Regions from separate parts of the Bradyrhizobium sp. sBnM-33 genome, predicted to be linked through region 2. Evidence: predicted binding sites of a transcription regulator. Region 2 holds the regulator's gene; the other holds the start of a gene.

Region 1 (10,423 bases), 110 kb from region 2:
CGGTGACCACCTGGTGACCGGCCTGGGTTTGCGGCTGACGGGGTATTGGGGAATGGGTGAATTCGCTGAGATCGACCTGGACAAGCGTCTTGCCGTCGTTCGAGCGGGAGCGCGGCCAACGATGTCGTTTCACCAGAGCGCGGGCAGCCTCTGGGGAAATCTTGAGCCTTTCGCCCAGATCAGCATACGTCAGCATCTCGACGGGCATGGTATTCGCTCCCGTTGGCCGGACGGTCACCACCCGGACACAGCACATCGTATCGATCTATGGTTAAGGACTGGTTTACGGCGGACGGGACCCAGACGCGGCGCGCCGGGGTGAGCGTCCAGCGACGTTGCGTCGTAGCCCGGGTGGAGCGAAGCGGAACCCGGGAGCAGTCTCCTAGCGGATAGGCTGATCCCGGGTTGCGCTACGCTCCACCCGGGCTACCCGCTCGTTGCGCTTCACCCGGCCTACCCTTCGTCATCCGAGCGGCGCTAGCCGCCATTCCCGTTCACGCCGTTCTCGTCTTCCGAAATATGCTCGACCGATACGACGTGCTCGTCCTCGGCGGTATCGAACACGATGACGCCTTGCGTCGAGCGGCCGGCGATGCGGATGTCCTCGACGGGGCAGCGGATGAGTTGGCCCTTGTCGGTGACCAGCATGATCTGGTCGCTGTGCTCCACCGGGAATGACGCCACCAGCTTGCCGTTGCGGTTGTTGACGCTCATCGCGACGATGCCTTTGCCGCCGCGGCCGGTGGTGCGGTACTCGTAGGACGAGGTGCGCTTGCCGTAGCCGTTGACGGAGACCGTCAGCACGACCTGCTCCTGGGCCGACATCTCCGCGTAGCGCTCCTGCGAGAGCTGGAGCGAGCCCGACGTCTCCTCACCCTCGGCATCAGCAGGCTCGTCAACCGCGGTTTCGCCGGCAACCGCGCGGCGCATCTTCAGGTAGGCCGACCGTTCGTCCGAGGTGGTCTCGACATGGCGCAGGATCGCCAGCGAGATCAGTTTATCGCCCTCCGCCAGCGCAATGCCGCGTACACCCATCGAGGTGCGCCCCGTGAAGACGCGCACGTCGGTAACGGGGAAGCGGATACATTGCCCGCCGGCCGCCGTCAGCAGCACGTCGTCGTGCTCGGTGCAGATCTGCACGTCGACGATTGACTCGCCCTCTCCGAGCTTCATCGCGATGATGCCGGAGCGGCGGACGTCGACGAAGTCGGACAGCTTGTTGCGGCGAACGGTGCCGCTTGTGGTGGCGAACATCACGTCGAGATTGCCCCAGGAGGATTCATCCTCGGGCAGCGGCATGATGGTGGTGATGCGCTCGCCCTGCTCCAGCGGCAGGATGTTGATCATCGCCTTGCCGCGCGCGTTCGGCGCCGCCATCGGCAGCCGCCACACCTTTTCCTTGTAGACCTGGCCCTTCGAGGAGAAGAACAGCACCGGCGTATGGGTCGAGGCCACGAACAGCCGGCTCACAAAGTCCTCGTCGCGGGTCTGCATGCCCGCGCGGCCCTTGCCGCCGCGCCGCTGCGCCCGATAGGTCGAGAGCGGCACGCGCTTGACGTAGCCGGCGTGCGAGACGGTGACCACCATGTCCTCGCGCTGGATCAGGTCCTCGTCCTCGACCTCGCCTTCCTGCTCGACGATCACGGTTTTCCGCGGGGTCGCGAACTCGTTCTTCACCTCGGCGAGTTCGTTCTTGATGATCGCCTGGACGCGGGCGCGCGAACGCAAAATTTCAAGATAGTCGGCGATTTCAACCGCGAGCTTGTCGAGGTCTTCGGAAATCTCCTCGCGGCCGAGCGCGGTCAGGCGCTGCAGGCGGAGATCGAGAATAGCCCGGGCCTGCTCGAGCGACAGCCGCGCAGTGCCGTCCGGTGCCATCCGGTGACGGGGGTCGTCGATCAGCGTGATCATCGCTTCAACGTCCTTGGCCGGCCAGTCGCGCGACATCAGCGTGTCGCGCGCGGTGTTCGGATCGGGCGAGGTTCTGATCACGCGAATGATCTCATCGATATTCGCAACCGCAATCGCAAGCCCGACCAGGATGTGGGCGCGGTCGCGCGCCCTGTTGAGCAGGAACTTGGTGCGGCGGGTAACGACCTGCTCGCGGAACGCGATGAACAGCGTCAGCAGGTCTTTCAAATTCATCAACTGCGGCCGGCCGCCATCCAGCGCCACCATGTTGGCGCCGAAATTGGTCTGCAGCGGCGTGAAGCGATAGAGCTGGTTCAGCACCACGTCGGGCACCGCATCGCGCTTCAGCTCGACCACGACGCGGAATCCGTCACGGTCGGATTCGTCGCGCAGGTCGGAAATACCGTCGATCTTCTTCTCGCGCACCAGTTCGGCGATGCGCTCGACCATCGTGGCCTTGTTCACCTGGTAGGGAATTTCGCTGATGATGATCGCTTCGCGATCCTTGCGGATGGTGTCGATCGTCACCTTGCCGCGCATCACGATCGAGCCGCGGCCGAGGTGATAGGCCGAGCGGATGCCCTGGCGTCCGAGTATGATGCCCCCCGTCGGGAAATCCGGGCCCGGCACGATGTTGATGAGATCGTCGATGGCAAGCGCGGGATTGTCGATCAGCGCCACGCAGGCGTCGATGACTTCGCCGAGATTGTGCGGCGGGATGTTGGTAGCCATGCCGACCGCGATGCCGCCCGCGCCGTTGACCAGAAGGTTCGGGAATTTCGCCGGCAGGACCGTCGGCTCTTTTTCGGAACTGTCGTAGTTCGGCTGGAAGTCGACGGTGTCCTTGTCGATGTCGTCGAGCAGGCTCTGCGCGATCTTGGTCAGGCGGGATTCGGTGTAGCGCATGGCCGCCGCCATATCGCCGTCCACCGAGCCGAAATTGCCTTGGCCGTCGATCAGCGGCACGCGCATGGAGAATTCCTGCGCCATGCGTACCAGCGCGTCATAGACAGACTGGTCACCGTGGGGGTGGTATTTACCGATGACGTCGCCGACCGTGCGCGCCGATTTGCGATACGGCTTGTTCCACTCGAAGCCGTTTTCGTGCATGGCGTAGAGAATGCGGCGATGCACGGGCTTGAGTCCGTCGCGCGCGTCCGGCAGCGCCCGCGCCACGATCACGCTCATCGCGTAATCGAGATAGGAGCGTTTCATCTCGTCGAGGATAGAAACGGGGCGAATGTCGGAGTGCTCCGGCGGCTCGCCGGGCTTGTCGTCTTCGTTGTCGGACAAAGGGGAATCCAGTCAGTTCTCAGCTAAGAATCATATAGCGCATCGAGGGTCCGATAACCACCCCGAAGCTGTCAGGCGGAGCTGTTTTTCCGCTCGTTTTTTCATGGACTTACGGGCTCGGCGGCAGCTTCCGCGAGCGGCCGTTTGGGGACCGTAAGAGACCCCGCCCGGGACGGCGTTTTTGGCCTTCGCCTAAGGGCCGAAAACCACCGCGTGCATGATCCGGCCCGGCAGGAACGTGAACAGCCCGGCGATGATCAACCCTCCGCTAAAAATGCCGATCATGGTCTTGCGGTGACGGCTCACATTGTGCCCGCGCGCGGCAATGACCGCGACCGGCAACATCACCAGAACCAGGATCGACAGCAGATGGATCGGGCTCCAGGGGCCGAGCAAGCGGATCTCGTGGATCCAGAACGAGCTGGCGGCGACGATGGCCATCAGGCTGACCCAGATCCAGCCGACCGTCCGGTGCGGCAGGGTCCCCTTCGGCGCAGCGAACTGTACGACGCCAAGGGCGAACGCGGCCATCGCTGCCATGGCATGAACCGGTATGGCGGGCGCGGCATCCAGCAACGGAGCAAGCGACATCTGAAACTCCGGGCCATTGCGGGCTCGGCCAAAACGAGCCCTCGCGTCACGCGGCCCATGCTCGCATCAATCTTTCCATTGTCAAGTTATATCTTGACACTGTCAAGTTGAGCGTGCGCCCGCCTGGATCAACGGCTGTCGGCCAGCTTCGAGAATTGCCAACGGGTTGAAGGTGCACGATTCCGTCATGGCCTGGTTCGATCCCGACCATCACGGCTTCGTTGCTGCGGCAAGATATGCGGCCGAGGGAGGGCCTTCGCCTCAGAACGGGATGTCGTCGTCCATATCGCTGTTGCGGCTGCCCGCCGCGACCGCCCGCCGCGGCGCGGAGCTAGCCGGACCGCTCGAGCCGAAATCAGCGGAATCATCGGAGCCGAAGCTGCCGCCCCCGCCGCCGCTGCGGCCGTCGAGCATGGTCAGGTTCGAGTTAAAGCCCTGCAGCACGACCTCGGTCGAGTATTTGTCGACGCCGCTCTGGTCGGTCCATTTGCGCGTCTGCAACTGGCCCTCGATGTAAACCTTGGCGCCTTTCTTCAGATATTGTTCGGCTACCTTGCAGAGCCCCTCGTTGAAGATCACCACGCGGTGCCACTCGGTCTTTTCCTTGCGCTCCCCGGTGCCTTTGTCGCGCCAGGTCTCCGATGTCGCGATGCTCAGATTGGCGATCGGCCGCCCATCCTGTGTCCGCCGGATTTCAGGATCCTTGCCGAGGTTGCCGACCAGAATCACCTTGTTCACGCTTCCCGCCATCGCCGCTCTCCACTCAATATCGCCGGCAAAAATCACTGGTTCGGCCCGTTTCCGTGCCGGCCGTCTTCAGTTCTTGACCTGTCGCTGGTCCGTTTCCGCGTCCGCTCCCGGACGTCCGGACCCTATACACTGACAGGCCCCGCTGACTTGGCGATCCCTCGGCAAGTCGCCGGTTATCCACATATAGCATCGCCCACGTGTGCGTTCCAGCTTTGTTCCACAAACAGCCCCCGTCTGCCCTGCTGCGGCGTTGCAATCTATGAGCGACCCCCGGGAACTCACGGGGGAACCGAAAGAGACGAAACGGAACCCGAAAGTTCCCGCCTCGGTTCCAATTATACCAGATAAATCATAAGCTTCCTTCCATAAACTTGGCTGGCGCCTGTTGCATCCGGGACACGCCATTTCTGCGCGAGTCGCGCTATAGAATTCTCCAGCGGCGCGGGTGCTCGCGTCACAACAACGCTTCAGGCCTAGCGGGAAGCGGACAAAATTGGGGATAGATCATGAAGAAGTATCTGTTAGCTACAGTTGCTCTCATCGCGTTCGCCGCACCCGCGGCGGCGGCCGACCTCGCTGCGCGTCCTTACACCAAGGCGCCGCCAGCCCCGATCGCCGCTGTCTATGACTGGACCGGCTTCTACATCGGTGCCAACGGCGGCTGGGGTACGAGCCGCAAGTGCTGGGACTTCCTGCCGGTCGCCGGCGGCAGCATCGCGGAGGGTTGCCATGACGCAGACGGCGGCACCGCCGGTGGTCAGATCGGTTATCGCTGGCAGGCCGGCACTTGGGTGTTCGGTATTGAAGGCCAGGGTAACTGGGCCGACTTCCAGGGCAGCAATGTGAGCCTGATCGATCCGACACTCCGCAACGAGTCGCGCATCGATGCGTTCGGCCTGATCACGGGCCAGGTCGGTTACGCCGCCAACAACGTTCTGTTCTACGTCAAGGGCGGTGCGGCCGTCACCGCGGATCGTTACCGCATCTTTGATGTTCCCACGGGCCTCCTGGTTGCCACCACCGGCGACGACACCCGTTGGGGTGCCGTGGTCGGCGCGGGCATCGAATTCGGCTTCGCCCCGAACTGGTCGGTCGGCGTCGAATACAATCACCTGTTCATGGAGGACCGCGACCACACCTTCGTCGACACGACCGGCGCCTTCTTCGGCACCGACCGGATCAGCCAGGACGTCGATATCGTCACCGTTCGCGTCAACTATCGCTGGGGTGGCCCGGTCGTCGCGAAGTACTGATCGCAACGCCAGCGCGGGACTACGGAAAGGCCGGCTTCACGCCGGCCTTTTTGTTTGGTTGTAGCCCAACGCAATTGTCACGCGCGCTGGTTGTTCTCTCCACGGTTTTGGACCCAATGTGGTATTTCGGCGACAGCATTTTGCGGGAACTTTGCGCTATATGCCCCAGCAACCTCGAATTGACGGCTGAGGAAAGTTGCTTGGAGCCGCGAAAGGAAAAGAAAGTGAAGAAGATTCTGCTGACCACCACTGGCCTGATCGCGCTTGGGATGGCGCCCGCGATGGCCGCCGATCTTGCTGCCAGGCCCTACACCAAGGCGCCCGCCGCAGCGATCGCGATCAACAACTGGACCGGATTCTACATCGGTGCGATGGGCGGTTACGCGCAGGAAAACTCCGATGGCTTGGGTACGCTCAGCGGCGGCTTCGCCGGCGGCACTGTCGGCTACAATTGGCAGACCGGCAACGTTGTCCTGGGCGTTGAAGCCGATGGCGCTTGGGCTGACGTGGGCGCGACCCTGGGCATTCCCGGCCTCGTTTCGGTTGACTACACTATTCGCTCGATGGGCACCGTTCGCGGCCGCGTCGGCTACGCCTTTGATCAGGTCCTGATCTACGGCACCGGCGGCTACGCATGGTCTGATAACCGCCTGACTGCAACGGCACTCGGCGTAAGCATCTCGGACAGCCAATTTCACTCCGGCTGGACCGTTGGTGCTGGTGTCGAGGTCATGTTCGCACCGAAATGGTCGGTCAAGGCCGAGTACCTCTATCGCAGCTTCGAAGGCCAGACCTACTTCGCCGGCACTGTCCCGGGCGGCGTTCCGGTCGGAACGATCAATCTCAACAGCGTTCAGGTCGGCGTGAACTATCACTTCTAAGCCTTTCTGCTAAGGCTGCAGGAGCCTCCGTTCCGGCCAAACCGGAGCGGAGGCTTTTTTGTTTGAGCAGTTCCGAGCGCAACTGCTGACTGCTGCTGCCAGAAAGATCTCAGTTCAAACAATCCGTTGATGATTCGCGCGCGGCACTGGAAATTCCCTGCCGTTCTTCCTATGTTCCAGCATTCTTTTAATCGGCGCCTGATCCCGGTTCTTGCCCGGCAATGCGCGCCCAACGTGGCGCGTCTCCCACGCGTCTGGAAATGCCGATATGGATGAAGTGCTCAGGGCGAAGCGCCAACACAACGCCGGCTCCGCATCACGCGCGATAACGATCCGCGGCGCGCGCGAGCACAATCTCAAGAACGTCGATATCGAGATTCCCCGCGACAAGCTCGTCGTGTTCACCGGCCTCTCCGGCTCCGGCAAATCCTCGCTCGCCTTCGATACCATCTATGCCGAGGGCCAGCGCCGCTACGTCGAATCGCTCTCGGCTTACGCGCGCCAGTTCCTGGAGATGATGCAGAAGCCGGACGTCGACCAGATCGACGGCCTGTCTCCAGCGATCTCGATCGAGCAGAAGACCACGTCGAAGAATCCGCGCTCGACCGTCGGCACCGTTACCGAAATCTATGACTACATGCGCCTCTTGTGGGCGCGCGTCGGCGTCCCCTACTCGCCGGCCACCGGATTGCCGATCGAAAGCCAGGTCGTTTCGCAGATGGTCGATCGCGTGCTGGCGCTACCCGAAGGCACCCGGCTCTATCTGCTGGCGCCGGTCGTGCGCGGCCGCAAGGGCGAGTACAAGAAAGAGCTCGCCGAATGGCTCAAGAAGGGTTTTCAGCGCGTCAAGATTGACGGCACCTTCTATGAGCTGTCGGAGGCGCCGACGCTCGACAAGAAATTCCCACACGATATCGACGTCGTGGTCGATCGCATCGTGGTCCGGCCCGATCTCGGCCAGCGCCTCGCTGAGAGCTTTGAGACCGCGTTGAAGCTCGCCGAGGGCCTTGCCGTGATCGAATATGCCGACGCGCCGGCGGGCGCGCCGGCGGCCGAGGACAAGAAGAAGACCGCAAAGATCCACGACAAGAGCGGGCCGGAACGGATTCTATTCTCGGAGAAATTCGCTTGCCCGGTCTCCGGCTTCACGATTCCCGAAATCGAGCCGCGGCTGTTCTCGTTCAACAATCCCTATGGCGCCTGTCCGGCCTGCGGCGGCCTCGGCGTCGAGCAGCACATCGACGAGGACCTCGTCATTCCCGACAAGGAGCTGACGCTGCGCAAGGGCGCGATTGCGCCCTGGGCCAAGTCGTCCTCGCCGTATTACATCCAGACGCTGACCGCGCTCGGAAAGTTTTATAAGTTCACGCTCGACACCAAATGGAAAGACCTGCCGAAGAAGACGCAGGCAGCGCTCTTGCACGGCTCCGGCGACGATGAGATCAAGTTCTCCTACGAGGATGGCGTCCGCTCCTACGACACCAAAAAACCGTTCGAGGGCGTCATCACCAACCTCGAGCGCCGCTACCGCGAGACCGAGAGCGAATGGGCGCGCGAGGAGCTGGCCAAATATTTCTCCGACATCCCCTGCGAGGCCTGCAAGGGCCATCGGCTCAAGCCGGAGGCACTCTGCGTCAAGATCGGCGGCAAGCATATCGGCGAGATCTCAGAAATGTCGGTGAAGCGCGCCGGCGAATGGTTCGAAAGCGTGCCGAAGGCGCTCAACGATCAGCAGAATGAGATCGCCGCGCGCGTCCTGAAGGAGATCCGCGAGCGGTTGTCCTTCCTGCTCGACGTCGGCCTGAACTACCTCACGCTCTCACGCTCCTCCGGTACCCTCTCCGGTGGCGAAAGCCAGCGCATCCGCCTGGCCTCGCAGATCGGCTCGGGGCTGACAGGCGTGCTCTATGTGCTGGACGAGCCTTCGATCGGCCTGCACCAGCGCGACAATGCGCGCCTGCTGGAGACGCTGAAGCGGCTGCGTGACCTCGGCAACACCGTAATCGTGGTCGAGCATGACGAGGACGCGATCCGTCTTGCGGATTACGTGCTCGACATCGGCCCCGGCGCCGGCATGCATGGCGGCCATATCGTGGCGCAAGGCACGCCCGCCGACATCATGCGGAATCCGAAATCGCTGACCGGCAAATATCTCACCGGCGAATTATCGGTGCCGATCCCCGAGCGGCGGCCGCCGAACCACAGGCGCACCATCAAGGTCATCAACGCCCGCGGCAACAATCTGAAGAATGTCTCAGCGGAAATTCCGTTGGGGCTGTTCACCTGCGTCACCGGTGTTTCCGGCGGCGGCAAGTCGACGCTGCTGATCGACACGCTCTATCGTGCCATCGCGCGCAAGCTCAACAACGCCAGCGAAGGCGCCGCCCCCCACGACCGCATCGAGGGGCTGGAGCATATCGATAAGATCATCGACATCGACCAGTCGCCGATCGGCCGCACCCCGCGCTCCAACCCCGCGACCTATACCGGCGCCTTCACCCCGATCCGGGAATGGTTTGCCGGCCTGCCCGAAGCCAAGGCCCGCGGCTACGAGCCCGGCCGCTTCTCCTTCAACGTCAAGGGCGGCCGCTGCGAGGCCTGTCAGGGCGACGGCGTCATCAAGATCGAGATGCACTTTCTGCCCGACGTCTACGTCACCTGCGATACCTGCAAGGGCAAGCGCTACAACCGTGAGACGCTCGAGGTCCTGTTCAAGGGCAAGTCGATTTCCGACGTGCTCGACATGACGGTGGAAGAGGCCGCCGAATTCTTCAAGGCCGTCCCCCGCGTCCGCGAAACCTTCAAGACGCTGCACCGCGTCGGCCTCGACTACATCCATGTCGGCCAGCAGGCGACGACGTTGTCCGGCGGCGAAGCCCAGCGCGTCAAGCTCGCCAAGGAATTGTCAAAGCGCGCCACCGGCCGCACGCTCTACATCCTGGACGAGCCGACCACGGGGCTGCACTTCCACGACGTCGCAAAGCTTTTGGAAGTGCTGCACGAGCTGGTCGCCCAAGGCAACACGGTGGTCGTGATCGAGCACAATCTGGAGGTCATCAAGACCGCCGATTGGGTGATCGACTTAGGCCCCGAAGGCGGCGACGGCGGCGGCGAAATCGTCGCCTGGGGTCCACCCGAGGATATCGTCAAGGCGCCGCGGAGCTATACGGGTAAGTTCCTGGCGCCGGTGCTGAAGAAGGCGGAGGGGAAGCCGAGGAAGAGCACCAGCGCGAGCGAAGCGGCGGAGTAAGGTTAGCTGAAGCGAGTGGCCGGTTGAGCAGGGGCTTACAGATATTCTTCGCATTTGAAGACGAAGGCACGTCTCAGAATGCAGTCGTGTGCGCCAACATCGCGGCGAGCATTTTGAGCAAACAGGCACTTTTGGCTACCCTCGCTACAAAGCTTAGTTTTCCCGACTACTTTGGGGAGAATTGGGACGCGCTCGAGGAATGTATTGCCGACCTATCCTGGTTGCCTATCGGCCCGGTAATTGTCAGGCACGCCGACGTGCCGCTAGTTGGCGATCCGCGAAATGCGAAAATCTATGTTGACATACTGAATGCCGCCGCTCGCAAGATGTCGAAATCGGACGATCATCCGCTTTCGATCGTCTTTCCGGACGGATGTCGTGACCAAGTAGCGTGGTTACTTCGATCCAGCTTCGTTTGACGGCCGCAGGCGGAGGGCGGATTAGCCAAGCATAATCCGCCGTTTCTTCCTCCCCGCGAGTGGGTCACTCCGCCG
Region 2 (10,423 bases):
GCGACACGTCGGGCCGAAAACGGGGCTATGCCGGCACCTGGCCGCCGCGCGCTGCGGCGCCGATCGGCGGCCTTGCGCCGTCGCGCCCGGCTTTCTGGCCGCCACTGATCGAGACCTTGCGGACATGGGCGCGCGCGGAAGCTGGTGCCGGCCGCTTGCTGCCGTGGGTACCCGTCGCATTCGGCACCGGCATTGCCCTCTACTTCGCCGCCGATCATGAGCCGGTGCTGTCGGTGGCTGCCACTGTGGCGATCGCGCTGTGCGCGGTGGCGGTTCTGTTGCGGCGACAGAAATTCTTTCCCGCCGCGGTAATGATCGCGGCGGTCGCCGCGGGCTTTGCGGTCGCGACCTGGAAGACCGCGCGCATCGCGCATGGCGTGCTGGCGCGGCCGATGTTTTCGGTGTCGCTGACGGGTTTTGTCGAGACGCGCGACATTCGCGAGCGCACCGACCGTTTTGTCCTTCGCGTCGTCACCATGGAAAGCGCGCGCGGAACGACGAAGCTGGAGCGCGTACGGCTCTCGGTAAAGAAGGGCACGGCGCCGCCGGTTGGGAGCTTCGTCGAGCTGAAGGCGCGGCTGTTGCCGCCGCTTTCGCCGGTGCGGCCGGGCAGCTACGATTTCAGCCGCGACATGTTTTTCGCCGGCATCGGCGCCTCCGGCTTCGTGATGGGCGCGGTCAAAATCGCCGCGCCGCCCGCCACGGGCGGCGGGCTCCGCCTGCGCTATTCGGCATTCATGCAAGGCCTGCGCGATACGATCGATGCGCGGATCAGGACCACGCTGGAGGGCGACAAGCGCGCGATTGCGACCGCTCTGTTGACCGGGCGGCGCGATGCGATTTCGCCGCCGGTGAACGACGCGATGTTCATCTCCGGTCTCGGCCATGTGCTGTCGATCTCCGGCTATCACATGGCCGTCGTCGCCGGTGTCGTGTTTTTCGCGGTCCGGGCACTATTGGCGCTGTTTCCCGTGCTCACCGTCGGCTACGCGATCAAGAAGTGGTCGGCGGCAGCAGCCTCGTTGCCGCCGCGTTTTATTTGCTGCTGTCCGGCGCCGAGGTCGCGACGCAAAGATCGTTCTTCATGACGGCCGTGGTGCTGATCGCCGTCATGGTCGATCGCCGCGCGATTACGTTTCGCACGCTCGCGGTCGCCGCTCTGATCGTGCTCACGGTCGCGCCGGAAGCGCTGGTGCATCCGAGTTTTCAGATGTCGTTTGCGGCGACGCTCGGGCTGGTGGCGCTGGTGCAGATCGGCATGCCGCGCCTGTTCGCGACAGCGGATCATACCGCAACCGCGCGCGTGGCGCTGTGGGGCGGCCGCGAAGTCACCATGCTGCTGCTGGCCTCACTGATAGCGGGGCTTGCGACCACGCCTTACGCGGCCTTTCACTTTCACCGGGTCACGCCTTACGGCGTGCTGGCCAACCTCGCGGCGATGCCGGTGGTGTCAGCACTGGTAATGCCGGCGGGCCTGTTCGGCCTCGTTGCGATGCCGTTCGGCTTCGATCGCCCGTTCTGGGCGGTCATGGGCGTCGGCATCGACTGGATGATCGTGGTCACGCAATGGGTCGCGGCATTACCCGGTGCGGTCGGCCGGGTGCCGGCCTTCGGCATCGGCCCGCTGATTACGGCAAGCCTCGGCATCATCCTGCTCGGCCTGTTGCGCACTCCGCTGCGCTGGTCGGGTGCGGCGCTGGTGCTGGCAGCGGCATTGTGGGCGGCGCGGGCGCCGCAGCCGGACATCCTGATTTCCGCCGACGGGCGCAATGTCGGGGTGCGCGGCCAGGATGGCCGGTTGCACCTGATGCACGCGGTCAAAGGGTCCCGGGATGCCTTCCTGCTGAAGGAGTGGCTGGCGGCGGATGCGGACGCGCGGACGGCGGCTGACGCGTCGCTCACATCGGGCGTTTCATGCGACGATTTTGGCTGCGTGGTGCAATCCGCTGGTGGCGGCCTGATCGCGCAGGCCTTCAGGCCCGAGGCGCTGGCGGACGATTGCGAGCGCGCGGCGCTGATCGTGACGCTGCGGCAGGCGCCCGCAGCCTGCGGCGCTTCCGTTATCGATGCTGAACGGCTGCGGCGGCAGGGCGCGATGGCGTTGCGGCGCAGCAGGGAGGGATTTGTCGTCGACGCGGTCAAGCCGAGGGGCGTAGACCGCCCGTGGTCGCCGGCCATAGCGGACGAGAGCGAGGTCGTCGACACCACCGTTCTTGCGCCGCGCATTGTGCCGCCCCGCGCGGTCGATGCCACGCCGGCCGAGGCAGATCTTCAGGCGGAGGAGTAGACGAGCGTCAGTGCTCGTCGACCGTGGGTTTGGCTGGTATTTCGAATGCACCGAGGTGGAATTCCTCCGGGGCATCAGGCGCCGACGGCAGAGCGACCAGCGTGAACGATGCGTCGGGGAATTGCTGCCAGATTGCGAGATCTTCCGCCGTGATGGTGAGCCAGCCGTACCTGAACATGTACCGCCCAGGCTCGGTGACGCGCCCGGCTTTTTGCCACGTAACCTTGTTGACCACCGACTGCCCCCTGCGGTGCCGAGTTCTGAAAAATGTACCACCACGATCCGCCGGCCTGGACCGGCGGATCGTATGCGCGTGGGCGTTTATCCGGTCACGATCGATTCGGCCGGAGGTGCTTCCGTTACCTTTGGCGCACGCTCGCCACCGGTCTGGACCACCGGCAATTGCAGCACGGTCGCACGCTGGCCTTCGCAAAGCTGCGTCACCAGCACATGGCTTCCATCGGGGAATTCGATCGCGTCATGATGACGGTCGGATATATGGGGGTCGATTTGATTGAACTTGCCGACCCGCCAGTCGGTGGTTCGAGTCCAGATCCACCGGTTATCGTATTTGACGTCCTCAGCGAACGCCAGTTCGGTGCCGGGAAGCATGCAGACCGCCACTGCAGGCTCGCGTTCCGACGCAAAGCCGCGGGTCGATGTACCGCGGAATGTCGTGGTGATCAGCGTCTCGCCGACCTGGGCAGGCCGCGTAGCCACAGCATGCAGGCTATAGTCACACATCGGATGGCTCCCTCGTTTGAGATAGCTGACCCGTGTCTAGAAGGAGGCACAGGCCTCTATCAGAGTGGACATGGCGCAGAGCCTTTTCTTCTTTCTGGGCAATTCTGCGACTGGCGCACTGCGCCACATTCACAAACGCGCTAACGTGCCTTAGTTCCACATGCGCAACAAAAAACCCCGGCCGAGGGCCGGGGCTGGCTTTCGTCACGGCGCCGGAGCGCATAACGGGTCAGTATTTGCGGTACAGCCCGATCAGCTTGCCCTGAATCCGGACCCGGTTCGGCGGCAGGATGCGGACTTCATAGGCGGCGTTTGCCGGCTCGAGCGCAATCGAGGCGCCGCGGCGGCGGAAGCGCTTCAGAGTGGCCTCTTCCTCGTCGATCAACGCCACCACGATATCACCGGTGTCGGCGGTCTCGTTGCGCTGGATCAACGCCATGTCGCCGTCGAGGATACCGGCATCCACCATGGAATCGCCGCGCACTTCGAGCGCGTAATGCTCGCCGGAGCCGAGCATGTCCGGCGGCACACTGATGGTGTGGCTGCGGGTCTGTAGCGCCTCGATCGGCGTACCGGCGGCGATCCGGCCCATGACAGGCACGGCGACCGGGCGATTGCCGTCGTCCTCGGCGGCCGGCGCGCTCACCGTGCGCTTGCCGAGCGTGCCCTCGATGACGCTCGGCGTGAAGCCGCGGCGGCCGTTGGCGGCGGCTGCGAGCTCGGGCAGCTTGATGACTTCGATGGCGCGGGCGCGGTTGGGCAGGCGGCGGATGAAGCCGCGCTCCTCCAACGCCGTGATGAGGCGGTGGATTCCGGATTTCGAGCGCAGATCGAGCGCGTCCTTCATCTCGTCGAACGAGGGCGGCACGCCGGCCTCTTTCAGCCGTTCATTGATGAAACGCAGAAGTTCATACTGTTTGCGCGTAAGCATCGCGAGCAATCCCCCGGTTGGCGTCGTCTCGTTCCGAATCTTTAGCGCCCAGATCGTGGAGTCCCCAAACTCTCAACCAAAGACACTAGCAGTCGAAACAAATCATGAACGGACACTATATGTTCGATATGTGTTCCGCAACCATTTAATTTCAGGTGAACGCATTGCGGTTCCGGTTCAAGGTGCTGTTGGAACGCCGTTCAGGCGTCATTCCGGCAGCCGGAGCAACTCGCAACGCGATCCCTTTGCGGCAGCCGGCGCGAACGGCGGACGTATCACAAGTGCCCGTGCCGCAGCGAGATTCCCTGATAGTGACGAGTCCTGATGGTTCACCGGCACGGCGACCAGCGTGCCGTCGTCGCGCGCTTCGAGGCGAGCGCGAAGATAGTCTTCGCGCTGGTCGTTGGCGGCGAGATCGCAGCCGAGCAGGGCGTTTTCGCGCGGATGATGGACGTGGTCGCGGCCTGATAAGGCGCGAATCAGCGGCACCAGAAACAGGAAGCCGCAGACATAGGAGGAGACGGGGTTGCCGGGCAGGCCGATCACCCGCATCGCGCCCAACCTGCCGTGCATCATCGGCTTGCCTGGCCGCATCGCAATCCGCCAGAACGCCATGGCGACGCCCTCGGCCTCCAGCGACCGCTTGACGAGGTCGTGGTCGCCGACCGAGGCGCCGCCCACGGTGATCAGGACGTCCGCGTCGGCGTTGCGGGCACGGCGGATGCCTTCCGTGGTGGCGGCGACGGTGTCGGCGGCGATCCCGAGGTCGATGATTTCTGCGCCCTCGGCTCGCGCCAGCGCCCGCAAGCCGTAGCCGTTGGAATAGACGATCTGGCCGGGGCTGGGGGTTGCGCCTGGCATCACCAGTTCGTCGCCGGTCGCCAGCATCGCCACTTTCGGGCGGCGGTGCACCGCAAGCTCCGGGTAGTTCATGCCGGCGGCGAGCGAGAGATCGCGGTCGGTGAGGCGGCGCCCGCGTTTGAGGAGGACGTCGCCTTCGCGGAAATCAACGCCCGCGGGGCGGATATGCCGCCCCGGAACGGCAGCTTCCGTGATGGTGATATGATCGCCCTCGATGGCAGCGTCTTCCTGGATGACGACGGCGTCTGCGCCATCGGGGATCACGCCGCCGGTAAAGATCCGCACCGCTTCGCCCGGGCCTACCTTCCGCTCGAACGGGCGGCCGGCGGCGACCTCGCCGATCACCTTCAGCCGTGCGCCGACATCGGCGGCGTCGGCCGCGCGCACCGCATAGCCGTCCATCGCCGACATCGCCTGCGGCGGCTGCGTCCGCCGCGCGGCGACGTCGCGTGCGAGAATGCGGCGATACGCTTCGTCGAGCGCCACCATTTCTTCGGGTAGCGGCGCTGCGCCGGCAAGGATCGCGGCAAGCGCATCGGCAACCGGCATCAAGGCCACGCTGGCACTCCTGCTTCGACGTCATTGCGAGGAGCAGCGGGACGAAGCAATCCACACTTCCTTCCTGGCCATGGATTGCTTCGCTTCGCTCGCAATGACGGGGTAATCATCTAAATTCCAAGTGCTTAAATTCCAAGTGCTTAAATTCCAAGTGCTTAAATTCCAAGTGCGGTCAGTGCCCTTGCCACGTCATCCGTCGATGTCACGTGGATGGCAGAAAGGCCGCGCGCCCGCGCACCTTCGATATTGGCGGCTGAATCGTCGAAGAACAGGATCCGCGACGCCGGCACGCCGATCGCTTTTATCACATGATCATAGGCTTCGGCGTCGGGTTTGCGCAGACCGATGCTGGAGGACAAAAATATCTCGCGGAAATGGCTGAGGACCTCCGCATAGGCCTGCGAAAAATGCGTGACATGGGCCGGATTGGTGTTGGAAAAAGCATAGAGCGGCAGGCGCTTTGCAGCACCCGCCAGAAGCTGTGCAATTCCGGGCATCTCGCCGGTGAAGATCGCGTTCCAGCCTTCCAGGAACTGCGCGTCGGTGATGCCGATGCCGAGCGACCGGCGCAGGCTCGCAAAGAACGCCGCATCGTCGATCCGGCCGGTCTCGTGGTGCTTGAAACTATCGTCGACGACAAAGCGTCCGGCGAGATCGGCAGGCGCGCAACCAGCATGCCCAGCCCAGCAGGTCATTACCTGATCAAAACTGATGTCGAGCACGACGCGGCCGAGATCGAACAGCAAGGCGTCGACGGAATGGGGCGCTGGCGGCGAATTCATGGCAGTCGTTTACAAAACTGGACCGGCCTCGGCAACGGCCACGGGGATTTGCGTCGCAGTCCAATCCGGCGCTTAAGCCCGTACGCGGGCTGTGCTAAGGCTTGGGGCCAATTTCAGGGAGTAGTCGCATGCAAGTTGTTGGCAGAATTCTGGGCGCTGTCGCCGTGATCGCATTGTTGGCCGGATCCGCTGCCGCCCAACAAGGTCCCGCCAAATATGGCGAGGAGGACAAGCCCAAGACGCCCTCGCAAATCGAGGCGGAGAGGGAGGCCGAGCGGGCCTACCGGAGATCGCTCGGCAACATCCCGGAGCAGCAGAAGAGTTCCGACCCCTGGGGGACGATGCGCGGCGATAGCGCACCGCCGAAAGCAGCGGCCAAGGCGCCGGCAGCAAAGTCAAAGGCCAAATCCGCCGAAGGCGCAGCAAAGTAGAAGGCACTTCCCGGCGCCATGCCGGGACAATGACGTCCGCGAGGCGAGCAAACCATGACGGAAACGCTGCTGTTTTCCCCGATGACGATCCGCGGCCTCACGTTGAAGAACAGATCCTGCGCGATGGGCAGGCCGATTTGATCGCGGTAGGGCGGGAAATCCTCAACAATCCCAATTGGCCGATGGACGCCGCGCTGAAACTGGGCGCGGACGGCCCGTTCCGCAACGTTCCCCCGCAATTCGGCTATTGGCTGGGCACCCGCGCCAAGCGCGGTTTTGGAACCCTACCGTCCACGTGGCAAAACGGGTTGCACGAGGGCGGATAAAGCCTCCTGAAAAACGGCCGTATTGCGCCGGGTTGGCGTGCCTTGATCCGACCAAAAAGCCATTGTGAGTTGGCGGGGCCGGGACAGGGCGCCGATTCACTGGGATCGCGGGCGTCCATAAGCGAAAGAGGGACGCCCACGATGCGCAGGAATTTTGCCTTTCTTCTCGGCACGGTGACGGGCGCGTGTCTGACCGCCCTCGTGATCGGACCTCAAGGGGCGCATCTGGTGGCGGCGGCAAAGGCTGCGGCCCGTTCCGACACCTACAACCAGCTCAATTTGTTTGGCAGCGTGTTTGAGCGGATCAAGACCAGCTATGTCGAGAAGCCTGACGATTCCAAGCTGATGGAGGGCGCCATCAACGGCATGATCTCGGCGCTCGATCCTCATTCGCGCTACATGAATGAGAAGGGCTGGAGCGACATGCAGGAGACCACCCATGGCGAGTTCGGCGGGCTCGGCATCGAGGTGACGATGGAAGACGGCCTCGTCAAGGTGGTGACGCCGATCGACGATACGCCCGCCGCGAAAGCCGGCATGCTGTCGGGCGACGTGATCACCCAGATCGACGACGAGGTTATCCAGGGCATGACCCTCGAACAGGCCGTGAGCCGGATGAAGGGCCCCGCCAACAGCAAGATCCGCCTCAAAGTCGTGCGCAAGGGGGCCGCGCCGATCGACGTCGCCATCGTGCGCGAGATCATCCGGGTGCGGCCGGTCCGCTTCAAGACAGACGGCGGCGACATCGGTTACATCAGGATCACCCGTTTCAACGAGCAGACCACTGACGGCTTGAAGAAGGCGATCGCCAGCATCTTGAAGGAAATTCCGCCGGAAAAACTCACGGGCTATGTCGTCGACCTCCGCAACAATCCTGGTGGATTGCTCGACCAGGCGGTGTCGGTATCGAGCGCCTTCATGAACCGGGGCGAGGTGGTCTCGACGCGGGGCCGCACCGCCGAGGAAACCCAGCGCTTCACCGCACGTGGCGGCGACATTACCAAGGGCAAGCCGCTGGTCGTGCTGATCAACGGCGGCTCGGCGTCGGCGTCCGAAATCGTGGCCGGCGCGCTGCGCGACCACAAGCGCGCCACGCTGATCGGCACGCGCACCTTCGGCAAAGGCTCGGTGCAGACCATCATCCCGCTTGGACAGGGCAACGGCGCTCTGGCGCTGACCACGGCGCGCTACTTTACGCCGTCGGGCCGCTCGATCCAGGCCCAGGGCATCGCGCCCGACGTCGAGGTGCTGCAGGATGTGCCCGATGAACTCAAGGGCCGCGCCGAGCTGAAAGGCGAAGCCTCGATGCGCGGCCATCTCGCCGCCGATGGCGCCGAGCAGACCGGCTCGCAAGCCTACGTCCCGTCGAACGAGAAGGACGATAAGGCGCTCAACGCCGCGTTCAACCTGCTGCGCGGGGGCACCGTGAACGCGAATGCGGTGACGGCCGCGAAGCGGGCGGTGCCGAACTAAATTCACTCACGCCGGTCGCGAAACCGGCTTCCGCTTGCGAGCCTTGTAGCCCGGATGGAGCGACGCGAAATCCGGGCTTTGGTCTACCATCGCATATCGCTGCGTTCATGCGGGCTACTTGCGGCATTGTTTTCGCTTTGATTGGCGCGGCTGGACTATTGGCGACAGAGGCGCTCGGCGATCCCTCGAAGTTTCGCGATGATCCCATCCCGTATTGCCTTTCCTATAACTCTGTGGATCAGAGTTGCGATCGGGAGTCCAAAGATAGCGCTTGGGTTTGTCGCGAGGCACACCGAGATCTAATGCAAGAAAGTTGCCTCAAATGGGATGAGGCTTCGATCTTGAAATTCTGTCGGGGATGGACCGACGGCAATTCCGTTTTTGGTGAGGAGCCTGCACCGAGATTCTGCAATGGGCCCTGTTGGACCTCCCGAGGTCTCCCTCCTGGATTTAGATGCATAAATCCGAAGTGAAGAATGAGACCTCAAGCATATCGGAAACAAGCAGCGCGCAGCGAGCTTTGTAGCCGCATGGAGCGCAGCGAAATCCGGGGCGGCCCTCAAACAGGGAGGGAATCCCGGATTGCGCTGCGCTCCATCCGGGCTACTTGCCGTTGGGACAACTCATTCCGAATGTGGCGCGCGCCGGTCGCTGGCCGGGCAGCGAGGAGGCATTATCAAGAGCGTATGCCGGAAACAAGATCGTTTTCTGAAACCCCATCTCCATCCATTCGTATCTCGCGTTGAACGCCATGCGCGTTGAAATGGAGTAGTCATGTCAAAAAAGTGGACCTTGTCGGCCCTGATCCTGTCCCTCTGTTCGAGTGGAGCCCTGCAGGCCAATCCGCTGGATTCACCCGGCGTCATTTATATCGACGGGCTGCCGTGCAACCGCGCGTGCCAATCCTACATGGCCTGGTCTGATCAGGCATTGTCTGCCCGGCACCGCGGGCAACGCGAGCCTGATGTCGTGGTGCCAGCTGAGGCGGAGACAGCAGCACCAGCACACGCCAGCCCGGCACGCGTGGCAAGGCAGGCCGGCGCACCCGTTCCCCGCGCCACGCCGCGCGGTAGCATGGCCGCGTCGAAGACCAAGCCGTCGAACGGCAAGAAGGCCGCGCCTCTCAGCCTTGCAGCAACGAGGAAGAACATTCCGGCGGCCGCCACGCCAGTGGCTCGCGAAAAGACGATCGCCGGCAAGGGGTCCGAGCGTAAATTGGAAATCTCTAACAGGCCGGAGCCTGCTCAGGCAGTTGCCGTCGCAGCGTCGCAGCCCGCAGAGGCACCCAAGTCCGAGGTGAAGTCTGAAGCCAAACCCGAAGTCACCCTGCCGCCACCAGCCACGCTCGAGATCGCCGCGACGCCCGTGGCGTCCGAGAAGGCTGCGTTGCCTGCTGCGGCCGCCGATGCTTCCGCTCCGGCCTCTCGAACAATACAGCAGCAGCTTGTGGAAGCGACGGGAATGGCCGATCTCGTCACGGCAATCGGGACGGGACGGGAAGCGGCCAACAAATCGGAAAGTCCGGCCACGGATTTGGCTGAGACCCGCGATACCGACAAAGCGGCATCGGCAGTGTCAGACGACCCGGATCTGGTTGCGCTTGTCCTCGCACGTCCGGAGATCAATTCGCTATCCGACCTGAACAACAAGAACATCGCGATCGAGGAGAAGCAATCCGCATCAAGCGGACGTGTCAGCGCCGCGCTGATGGCGGCGGGGGCCGCGGAAGTCCAGTTCAGCGAAGGACAGCGAGGCGCGATCGAGCGGCTGATCAGCGGCGAAGTCCCGGCCGCGGTGCTGACGCTGGCCTCGCGCGAAGCGGCCGAGTGGTTTCCCGATATCGAAGGATTCAGGATTTTTCGGGTGCCGCTTAAGGCGCGACTCTAGCCGTCGCAGCAATCGTGCCCCGGGTGAGCGAGCGACATCCGGGTTTCGGTTGTGCCGATCCCCCCATATCGCTTTCTCATGCGAACCACTTACTCCACGAACTGCGAACGTCCCGGTCCTTTAGGAGCCGAAAGACCTCGTTC

The links. Region 2 encodes LexA, which represses DNA repair genes until DNA is damaged. Its sites were predicted from a motif close to TGTTCNNNNTGTGTTCNG; they were not measured.
Region 1: uvrA (excinuclease ABC subunit UvrA) is a predicted target of LexA. The motif match lies at 6,841-6,858, and genes of this name have one in related genera.

Annotation. Positions count from the first base shown of each region.
Region 1 covers NZ_CP136624.1:5,302,094-5,312,516, reverse strand. Annotated here, with positions in the region: gene RX328_RS24800 (hypothetical protein) at 1-208, opposite strand, end outside; gene gyrA (DNA gyrase subunit A) at 478-3,204, opposite strand; gene RX328_RS24790 (DUF2306 domain-containing protein) at 3,397-3,795, opposite strand; gene RX328_RS24785 (single-stranded DNA-binding protein) at 4,057-4,545, opposite strand; gene RX328_RS24780 (outer membrane protein) at 5,052-5,798, shown strand; gene RX328_RS24775 (outer membrane protein) at 6,023-6,679, shown strand; gene uvrA (excinuclease ABC subunit UvrA) at 6,948-9,929, shown strand; gene RX328_RS24765 (barstar family protein) at 9,953-10,348, shown strand.
Region 2 covers NZ_CP136624.1:5,194,244-5,204,666, forward strand. Annotated here, with positions in the region: partial or broken gene RX328_RS24245 (ComEC/Rec2 family competence protein) at 267-2,287, shown strand; gene RX328_RS24250 (hypothetical protein) at 2,295-2,522, opposite strand; gene RX328_RS24255 (hypothetical protein) at 2,609-3,031, opposite strand; gene lexA (transcriptional repressor LexA) at 3,261-3,962, opposite strand; gene glp (gephyrin-like molybdotransferase Glp) at 4,170-5,381, opposite strand; gene RX328_RS24270 (HAD family hydrolase) at 5,537-6,163, opposite strand; gene RX328_RS24275 (hypothetical protein) at 6,292-6,594, shown strand; gene RX328_RS24280 (hypothetical protein) at 6,624-6,920, shown strand; gene RX328_RS24285 (S41 family peptidase) at 7,062-8,393, shown strand; gene RX328_RS24290 (hypothetical protein) at 9,168-10,280, shown strand.